DNA from 3 places in the Cytobacillus sp. Bva_UNVM-123 genome. Region 2 is predicted to be linked to each of the others. Evidence: a T-box and tRNA genes for the amino acid it is inferred to sense, from the RefSeq annotation. Region 2 holds a T-box; the other regions hold tRNA genes.
The links. The T-box of region 2 lies ahead of ileS (isoleucine--tRNA ligase). A T-box ahead of a tRNA ligase gene usually reads a tRNA of that ligase, here a tRNA-Ile.
Positions count from the first base shown of each region.

Region 1 (3,280 bases), 2.0 Mb from region 2:
GATTCTCACCCATCTTTCGCTACTCATACCGGCATTCTCACTTCTAAGCGCTCCACTAGTCCTTACGGTCTAGCTTCAACGCCCTTAGAACGCTCTCCTACCACGGACACCATACGGTGTCCATCCACAGTTTCGGTGATACGTTTAGCCCCGGTACATTTTCGGCGCAGAGTCACTCGACCAGTGAGCTATTACGCACTCTTTAAATGGTGGCTGCTTCTAAGCCAACATCCTGGTTGTCTAAGCAACTCCACATCCTTTTCCACTTAACGTATACTTTGGGACCTTAACTGGTGGTCTGGGCTGTTTCCCTCTTGACTACGGATCTTATCACTCGCAGTCTGACTCCCATGGATAAGTCTTTGGCATTCGGAGTTTGTCTGAATTCGGTAACCCGATGGGGGCCCCTAGTCCAAACAGTGCTCTACCTCCAAGACTCTTACTACATGAGGCTAGCCCTAAAGCTATTTCGGAGAGAACCAGCTATCTCCAAGTTCGATTGGAATTTCTCCGCTACCCACACCTCATCCCCGCACTTTTCAACGTGCGTGGGTTCGGTCCTCCATCCAGTGTTACCTGGACTTCAACCTGGACATGGGTAGGTCACCTGGTTTCGGGTCTACGACCACATACTACATTCGCCCTATTCAGACTCGCTTTCGCTGCGGCTCCGTCTTCTCAACTTAACCTCGCATGTAATCGTAACTCGCCGGTTCATTCTACAAAAGGCACGCCATCACCCGTTAATGGGCTCTGACTACTTGTAGGCACACGGTTTCAGGAACTATTTCACTCCCCTTCCGGGGTGCTTTTCACCTTTCCCTCACGGTACTGGTTCACTATCGGTCACTAGGGAGTATTTAGCCTTGGGAGATGGTCCTCCCTGCTTCCGACGGGATTTCACGTGTCCCGCCGTACTCAGGATCCACTCTGGAGGGAACGAAGTTTCAACTACAGGGCTTTTACCTTCTCTGGCCGGCCTTTCCAGACCTGTTCATTTACCTCATTCCTTTGTAACTCCGTGTAGAGTGTCCTACAACCCCAAGAGGCAAGCCTCTTGGTTTGGGCTAATCCCGTTTCGCTCGCCGCTACTCAGGGAATCGCGTTTGCTTTCTCTTCCTCCGGGTACTTAGATGTTTCAGTTCCCCGGGTCTGCCTTCTCTACCCTATGTATTCAGGTAAAGATACTGTTCCATTACGAACAGCGGGTTCCCCCATTCGGAAATCTCCGGATCAAAGCTTACTTACAGCTCCCCGAAGCATATCGGTGTTAGTCCCGTCCTTCATCGGCTCCTAGTGCCTAGGCATTCACCGTGCGCCCTTTCTAACTTAACCTTGTTCGGTCAATGATAAGCTGCGCATCTCTTCGTCATCTTCACTCGTCAACATCCTCACGTACAAACTACGTACGTTCCGGTGTTTCCTCACTCGATTCCTCGATCTGCTTGCTTCTCATTGCCCTCACGGTTTGTAAATAGACTAGTTTTAACTAGCAATTACGCTCGTGATGGTTATTACTCTATTCATAATAGAGAGAAATACTAAAATGGCGATTACTCGGTTTTTCTTCTTCATTATCTAGTTTTCAAAGAACAAAAAGAGTCAAAAAAATAACGAAATAAATTCGTTATGGTGGAGCCTAGCGGGATCGAACCGCTGACCTCCTGCGTGCAAGGCAGGCGCTCTCCCAGCTGAGCTAAGGCCCCATTATAGAGAAAAGTGGGCCTAAATGGACTCGAACCATCGACCTCACGCTTATCAGGCGTGCGCTCTAACCAGCTGAGCTATAGGCCCATATAAAACTTCCGGCTAATGATAAGCGGCGTATCTCTGCGCTCCTCACGTACCAATTACGTACGCTCCGGTGCTCATTCGGTCGCTTCCTTGACCTACTTGCTTCTCATTACCCTCAAGATTTTATTTTAAAATGTCAAAGAGAGGTTTACTCTCTCAAAACTGAACGAACAAATGACGTCTTTTTATGAAGTTTCCACTTCATTTCCCTTAGAAAGGAGGTGATCCAGCCGCACCTTCCGATACGGCTACCTTGTTACGACTTCACCCCAATCATCTGTCCCACCTTAGGCGGCTGGCTCCAAAAGGTTACCCCACCGACTTCGGGTGTTACAAACTCTCGTGGTGTGACGGGCGGTGTGTACAAGGCCCGGGAACGTATTCACCGCGGCATGCTGATCCGCGATTACTAGCGATTCCGGCTTCATGCAGGCGAGTTGCAGCCTGCAATCCGAACTGAGAATGGTTTTATGGGATTGGCTTAACCTCGCGGTCTCGCAGCCCTTTGTTCCATCCATTGTAGCACGTGTGTAGCCCAGGTCATAAGGGGCATGATGATTTGACGTCATCCCCACCTTCCTCCGGTTTGTCACCGGCAGTCACCTTAGAGTGCCCAACTGAATGCTGGCAACTAAGATCAAGGGTTGCGCTCGTTGCGGGACTTAACCCAACATCTCACGACACGAGCTGACGACAACCATGCACCACCTGTCACTCTGTCCCCCGAAGGGGAAAGCCCTATCTCTAGGGTTGACAGAGGATGTCAAGACCTGGTAAGGTTCTTCGCGTTGCTTCGAATTAAACCACATGCTCCACCGCTTGTGCGGGCCCCCGTCAATTCCTTTGAGTTTCAGCCTTGCGGCCGTACTCCCCAGGCGGAGTGCTTAATGCGTTTGCTGCAGCACTAAGGGGCGGAAACCCCCTAACACTTAGCACTCATCGTTTACGGCGTGGACTACCAGGGTATCTAATCCTGTTCGCTCCCCACGCTTTCGCGCCTCAGTGTCAGTTACAGACCAGAAAGTCGCCTTCGCCACTGGTGTTCCTCCACATCTCTACGCATTTCACCGCTACACGTGGAATTCCACTTTCCTCTTCTGCACTCAAGTTCCCCAGTTTCCAATGACCCTCCCCGGTTGAGCCGGGGGCTTTCACATCAGACTTAAGGAACCACCTGCGCGCGCTTTACGCCCAATAATTCCGGACAACGCTTGCCACCTACGTATTACCGCGGCTGCTGGCACGTAGTTAGCCGTGGCTTTCTGGTTAGGTACCGTCAAGGTACCGGCAGTTACTCCGATACTTGTTCTTCCCTAACAACAGAGTTTTACGATCCGAAAACCTTCATCACTCACGCGGCGTTGCTCCGTCAGACTTTCGTCCATTGCGGAAGATTCCCTACTGCTGCCTCCCGTAGGAGTCTGGGCCGTGTCTCAGTCCCAGTGTGGCCGATCACCCTCTCAGGTCGGCTACGCATCGTTGCCTT
Region 1 covers NZ_CM177772.1:10,856-14,135, reverse strand. Annotated here, with positions in the region: rRNA gene KDN24_RS00060 (23S ribosomal RNA) at 1-1,335, opposite strand, end outside; tRNA gene KDN24_RS00055 (tRNA-Ala) at 1,631-1,706, opposite strand; tRNA gene KDN24_RS00050 (tRNA-Ile) at 1,721-1,794, opposite strand; rRNA gene KDN24_RS00045 (16S ribosomal RNA) at 2,009-3,280, opposite strand, start outside.
Region 1: it has a tRNA-Ile gene. The T-box ahead of ileS (isoleucine--tRNA ligase) is inferred to sense a tRNA for this amino acid. The anticodon was not compared.

Region 2 (3,280 bases):
CAAAAGAGGTGGAAGAGTATATCGTATTGCAGCTACAATCAATTGGCAAGGCAACCGTTAATTTAAGAAAGCTGCCATTGGATCAGGCAATTCTCACCGGTGAAAAATGGCAAGAAATATCATTAACCGCTTCATCCCTTCGTTTGGATACCATTATTTCTGCTATTTATAATGTTTCAAGGCAAAAATCGCAAGTATTTATTCTACAAGGAATCGTGAAGGTCAATTGGACAATGATTGACAATGTAGCCTTTGAATGTGAAGAAAGTGATATCATCTCTGTGAGGGGTTTTGGAAGGGCCAAAATTATGGCAGTAGAAGGGAAAACAAAAAAAGACAAATGGAGAATAACGGCAGGATTGCAAAAATAATTTTTATTGCAGGAATTTACGGGATGCTGTCGAATAAATATTTTTAAATATGCACTTATGCAAAAATGAATCTATTTTCAATTAATAGATTCTAATTCTTACATAAATAAGCAAACAGACTTTGGGAGGTGGCTACGATGCCATTAACACCGCTAGACATTCATAATAAAGAATTTAGTAAAGGGTTCCGCGGTTATGACGAGGACGAAGTAAATGAGTTTCTTGATCAAGTAATTAAAGATTACGAAATAGTAATCCGTGAAAAAAAAGATTTAGAAGAAAAGTTAAACGATCAAAATGAGCGAATCGGCCATTTTACTAATATTGAGGAAACTTTAAATAAGTCAATTATCGTTGCTCAAGAGGCAGCTGAAGAAGTGAAGCGAAATGCTCAAAAGGAAGCGAAGTTGATTATTAAAGAAGCTGAGAAGAATGCTGATCGAATTGTTAATGAATCATTATCTAAAGCAAGGAAAATAGCTTTAGAAATCGAAGAATTGAAAAAGCAATCAAAAGTATTTAGAACTCGTTTCAAAATGCTTATTGAAGCACAATTAGATTTGTTAAGCAGTGATGATTGGGAGCACTTACTCGATTATGAGCTTGATGCAACTGAATTAAAGTCCGCACAGGAAGAAGATTCATTAGCTTGACGAATGCTAGCTTTTTTGCATATAATTCAAACAATAAGTATTATATCTTTACGAAGATAGGGATAGTACAATTTTCATGAAGCTTATCATTAGCGAATCGGGGAAGGTGGGAGCTCGAAATAAGCAGAAAATTGGAAAATCACCCTTGAGTTCCTTTTTGAACATCCGACTGGATAATTAGAAGAAGGCGAATCATTCACGTTACGAATGCTTGAGCGGATAGAAATGGCATTTCTATCTACAAGGGTGGTACCACGGGAGATATACCTTCTCGTCCCTTTTAGGGATGGGAGGTTTTTTTATTTTCATTATAAGTTTTAATGTTTTAGAAAATGGTAATTATGGAGCTATTGAACCATCGGGAGGAATATGAAATGGATTACAAAGATACTTTACTAATGCCAAATACGGAGTTCCCAATGCGAGGTAATTTACCGAAGCGCGAGCCTGATATTCAGGAAAAATGGGAAGAAATGAATATTTACAAAAAAGTCCAAGAGCGTACGAAAGGCCGTCCAATGTTTGTATTACACGATGGTCCTCCATATGCAAACGGTGATATTCATATGGGGCACGCATTAAATAAAATTTTAAAAGACTTTATTGTTCGCTATAAATCAATGAGTGGATTTAATGCACCTTATGTCCCTGGCTGGGACACTCACGGTCTCCCGATTGAACAGGCTTTGACGAATAAAGGTGTAGATCGGAAAGAAATGACCGTTGCTGAGTTCCGAAAGCTTTGTGAAGAATATGCTTATGAACAAATTGATAGTCAACGCACTCAGTTTAAGCGTCTAGGTGTAAGAGGGGATTGGGAAAATCCATATATTACACTGAAACCAGAGTATGAGGCACAGCAAATTAAAGTATTTGGTGAAATGGCGAAAAAAGGCTATATTTATAAAGGCAAGAAACCTGTATATTGGTCTCCTTCTTCAGAATCTGCCTTAGCTGAAGCTGAAATAGAATATAAAGATAAGCGTTCTCCATCCATTTACGTTGGATTTAACGTAATGGATGGAAAAGGTGTTCTAGAGACTCATGATCAAATTATTATTTGGACAACTACACCGTGGACAATTCCTGCTAACTTAGGAATTGCTGTTCATCCTGAGTTAACATATGTGGTTGTTAAAGCAAATGGACAAAACTATGTGGTTGCGGAAGATTTATTAGCAGCAGTTACGAAAGAGATTGGCTGGGAAGATGTCCAAGTTGTAAAAACAGTAAAAGGCAGCGAATTAGAATATATTAAAGCAAAACATCCTTTATATGATCGAGAATCACTTGTTGTCCTAGGTGAACATGTTACGATTGATGCTGGAACTGGCTGTGTTCATACTGCCCCTGGACATGGGGAAGATGACTTTTACGTTGGAAATAAATATGGCCTTGACGTTTTATGTCCAGTAGATGATCGTGGACATATGACGAATGAAGCGCCAGGATTTGAAGGTTTGTTCTATGACGCAGCTAACAAACCGATCACAGAAAAACTTGAAGAAGCAGGAGCATTGTTAAAGATTGCGTTCATCACTCATTCTTATCCACATGATTGGAGAACGAAAAAGCCAGTGATTTATAGAGCGACTGCACAATGGTTTGCTTCTATTAAAGATTTCCGTAATGAACTATTAGAAGCAGTAAAAGAAACAAAATGGATCCCAGCTTGGGGAGAGACAAGATTATTTAATATGGTACGTGATCGTGGTGACTGGTGCATTTCTCGTCAACGCGCATGGGGTGTTCCGATTCCTGTCTTCTATACGGAAAATGGAGAAGAGATTATTACAGATGAAACAATTAATCATGTTTCAAATCTATTTAGGGAATTTGGTTCAAATATTTGGTTTGAAAAAGAAGCAAAAGATTTGCTTCCTGAAGGCTTTACACATCCAGGAAGTCCAAATGGGAAATTTACGAAAGAAACTGACATTATGGATGTTTGGTTTGATTCAGGCTCATCTCATCAAGCAGTATTGCTAGAACGTGAAGATTTACAGAGACCTGCTGATCTGTATTTAGAGGGCTCTGACCAATATAGAGGCTGGTTTAATTCATCTCTTTCAACGGCTGTTGCTGTTACGGGTAAAGCGCCTTATAAAGGTGTGTTAAGTCATGGTTTTGCTTTAGACGGAGAAGGCAGAAAGATGAGTAAATCAATTGGAAATGTTGTTGTACCTGCTAAAGTAATGAATCAACTCGGTGCTGATATATTAAGACTATGGGTTGCTTCTGTTGACTACCAAGCTG
Region 2 covers NZ_CM177772.1:2,025,251-2,028,530, forward strand. Annotated here, with positions in the region: gene KDN24_RS09985 (YlmH family RNA-binding protein) at 1-371, shown strand, start outside; gene KDN24_RS09990 (DivIVA domain-containing protein) at 509-1,024, shown strand; T-box leader at 1,069-1,306, shown strand; gene ileS (isoleucine--tRNA ligase) at 1,399-3,280, shown strand, end outside.

Region 3 (3,280 bases), 2.0 Mb from region 2:
CAAACGGTAATTTGGTGGTACAGGAATATCAACCTGTTGTCCATCGCCTACGCTTTTCAGCCTCGGCTTAGGTCCCGACTAACCCTGAGCGGACGAGCCTTCCTCAGGAAACCTTAGGCATTCGGTGGATGGGATTCTCACCCATCTTTCGCTACTCATACCGGCATTCTCACTTCTAAGCGCTCCACTAGTCCTTACGGTCTAGCTTCAACGCCCTTAGAACGCTCTCCTACCACGGACACCATACGGTGTCCATCCACAGTTTCGGTGATACGTTTAGCCCCGGTACATTTTCGGCGCAGAGTCACTCGACCAGTGAGCTATTACGCACTCTTTAAATGGTGGCTGCTTCTAAGCCAACATCCTGGTTGTCTAAGCAACTCCACATCCTTTTCCACTTAACGTATACTTTGGGACCTTAACTGGTGGTCTGGGCTGTTTCCCTCTTGACTACGGATCTTATCACTCGCAGTCTGACTCCCATGGATAAGTCTTTGGCATTCGGAGTTTGTCTGAATTCGGTAACCCGATGGGGGCCCCTAGTCCAAACAGTGCTCTACCTCCAAGACTCTTACTACATGAGGCTAGCCCTAAAGCTATTTCGGAGAGAACCAGCTATCTCCAAGTTCGATTGGAATTTCTCCGCTACCCACACCTCATCCCCGCACTTTTCAACGTGCGTGGGTTCGGTCCTCCATCCAGTGTTACCTGGACTTCAACCTGGACATGGGTAGGTCACCTGGTTTCGGGTCTACGACCACATACTACATTCGCCCTATTCAGACTCGCTTTCGCTGCGGCTCCGTCTTCTCAACTTAACCTCGCATGTAATCGTAACTCGCCGGTTCATTCTACAAAAGGCACGCCATCACCCGTTAATGGGCTCTGACTACTTGTAGGCACACGGTTTCAGGAACTATTTCACTCCCCTTCCGGGGTGCTTTTCACCTTTCCCTCACGGTACTGGTTCACTATCGGTCACTAGGGAGTATTTAGCCTTGGGAGATGGTCCTCCCTGCTTCCGACGGGATTTCACGTGTCCCGCCGTACTCAGGATCCACTCTGGAGGGAACGAAGTTTCAACTACAGGGCTTTTACCTTCTCTGGCCGGCCTTTCCAGACCTGTTCATTTACCTCATTCCTTTGTAACTCCGTGTAGAGTGTCCTACAACCCCAAGAGGCAAGCCTCTTGGTTTGGGCTAATCCCGTTTCGCTCGCCGCTACTCAGGGAATCGCGTTTGCTTTCTCTTCCTCCGGGTACTTAGATGTTTCAGTTCCCCGGGTCTGCCTTCTCTACCCTATGTATTCAGGTAAAGATACTGTTCCATTACGAACAGCGGGTTTCCCCATTCGGAAATCTCCGGATCAAAGCTTACTTACAGCTCCCCGAAGCATATCGGTGTTAGTCCCGTCCTTCATCGGCTCCTAGTGCCTAGGCATTCACCGTGCGCCCTTTCTAACTTAACCTTGTTCGGTCAATGATAAGCTGCGCATCTCTTCGTCATCTTCACTCGTCAACATCCTCACGTACAAACTACGTACGTTCCGGTGTTTCCTCACTCGATTCCTCGATCTGCTTGCTTCTCATTACCCTCACGGTTTGTAAATAGACTAGTTTTAACTAGCAATTACGCTCGTGATGGTTTTTACTCTATTAAATAATAGAGAGAAATACTAAAATGGCGATTACTCGGTTTTTCTTCTTCATTATCTAGTTTTCAAGGAACAAAAAGAGTCAAAAAAATAACGAAATAAATTCGTTATGGTGGAGCCTAGCGGGATCGAACCGCTGACCTCCTGCGTGCAAGGCAGGCGCTCTCCCAGCTGAGCTAAGGCCCCATTATAGAGAAAAGTGGGCCTAAATGGACTCGAACCATCGACCTCACGCTTATCAGGCGTGCGCTCTAACCAGCTGAGCTATAGGCCCATATAAAACTTCCGGCTAATGATAAGCGGCATATCTCTGCGTCAGCTCCCTCTCTGCGCTCCTCACGTACCAATTACGTACGCTCCGGTGCTCATTCGGTCGCTTCCTTGACCTACTTGCTTCTCATTACCCTCAAGATTTTATTTTAAAATGTCAAAGAGAGGCTTACTCTCTCAAAACTGAACGAACAAATGACGTCTTTTTATGAAGTTTCCACTTCATATTGTCTAGCTTCGGCTCCTATCGACTAGTAGACTTCCTTCTTCTTCCTACGATAAGTCAACATCGTCTCGCTATCGCTTAACGTGTTTCCTTTATCTCGTCAGAAGCAGTCCAGTCTATACGTCGATGAACAGTCGCCTCAGCCTTTCATTTTCCTTAGAAAGGAGGTGATCCAGCCGCACCTTCCGATACGGCTACCTTGTTACGACTTCACCCCAATCATCTGTCCCACCTTAGGCGGCTGGCTCCAAAAGGTTACCCCACCGACTTCGGGTGTTACAAACTCTCGTGGTGTGACGGGCGGTGTGTACAAGGCCCGGGAACGTATTCACCGCGGCATGCTGATCCGCGATTACTAGCGATTCCGGCTTCATGCAGGCGAGTTGCAGCCTGCAATCCGAACTGAGAATGGTTTTATGGGATTGGCTTAACCTCGCGGTCTCGCAGCCCTTTGTTCCATCCATTGTAGCACGTGTGTAGCCCAGGTCATAAGGGGCATGATGATTTGACGTCATCCCCACCTTCCTCCGGTTTGTCACCGGCAGTCACCTTAGAGTGCCCAACTGAATGCTGGCAACTAAGATCAAGGGTTGCGCTCGTTGCGGGACTTAACCCAACATCTCACGACACGAGCTGACGACAACCATGCACCACCTGTCACTCTGTCCCCCGAAGGGGAAAGCCCTATCTCTAGGGTTGACAGAGGATGTCAAGACCTGGTAAGGTTCTTCGCGTTGCTTCGAATTAAACCACATGCTCCACCGCTTGTGCGGGCCCCCGTCAATTCCTTTGAGTTTCAGCCTTGCGGCCGTACTCCCCAGGCGGAGTGCTTAATGCGTTTGCTGCAGCACTAAGGGGCGGAAACCCCCTAACACTTAGCACTCATCGTTTACGGCGTGGACTACCAGGGTATCTAATCCTGTTCGCTCCCCACGCTTTCGCGCCTCAGTGTCAGTTACAGACCAGAAAGTCGCCTTCGCCACTGGTGTTCCTCCACATCTCTACGCATTTCACCGCTACACGTGGAATTCCACTTTCCTCTTCTGCACTCAAGTTCCCCAGTTTCCAATGACCCTCCCCGGTTGAGCCGGGGGCTTTCACATCAGACTTAAGGAACCACCTGCGCGCGCT
Region 3 covers NZ_CM177772.1:32,551-35,830, reverse strand. Annotated here, with positions in the region: rRNA gene KDN24_RS00170 (23S ribosomal RNA) at 1-1,467, opposite strand, end outside; tRNA gene KDN24_RS00165 (tRNA-Ala) at 1,764-1,839, opposite strand; tRNA gene KDN24_RS00160 (tRNA-Ile) at 1,854-1,927, opposite strand; rRNA gene KDN24_RS00155 (16S ribosomal RNA) at 2,310-3,280, opposite strand, start outside.
Region 3: it has a tRNA-Ile gene. The T-box ahead of ileS (isoleucine--tRNA ligase) is inferred to sense a tRNA for this amino acid. The anticodon was not compared.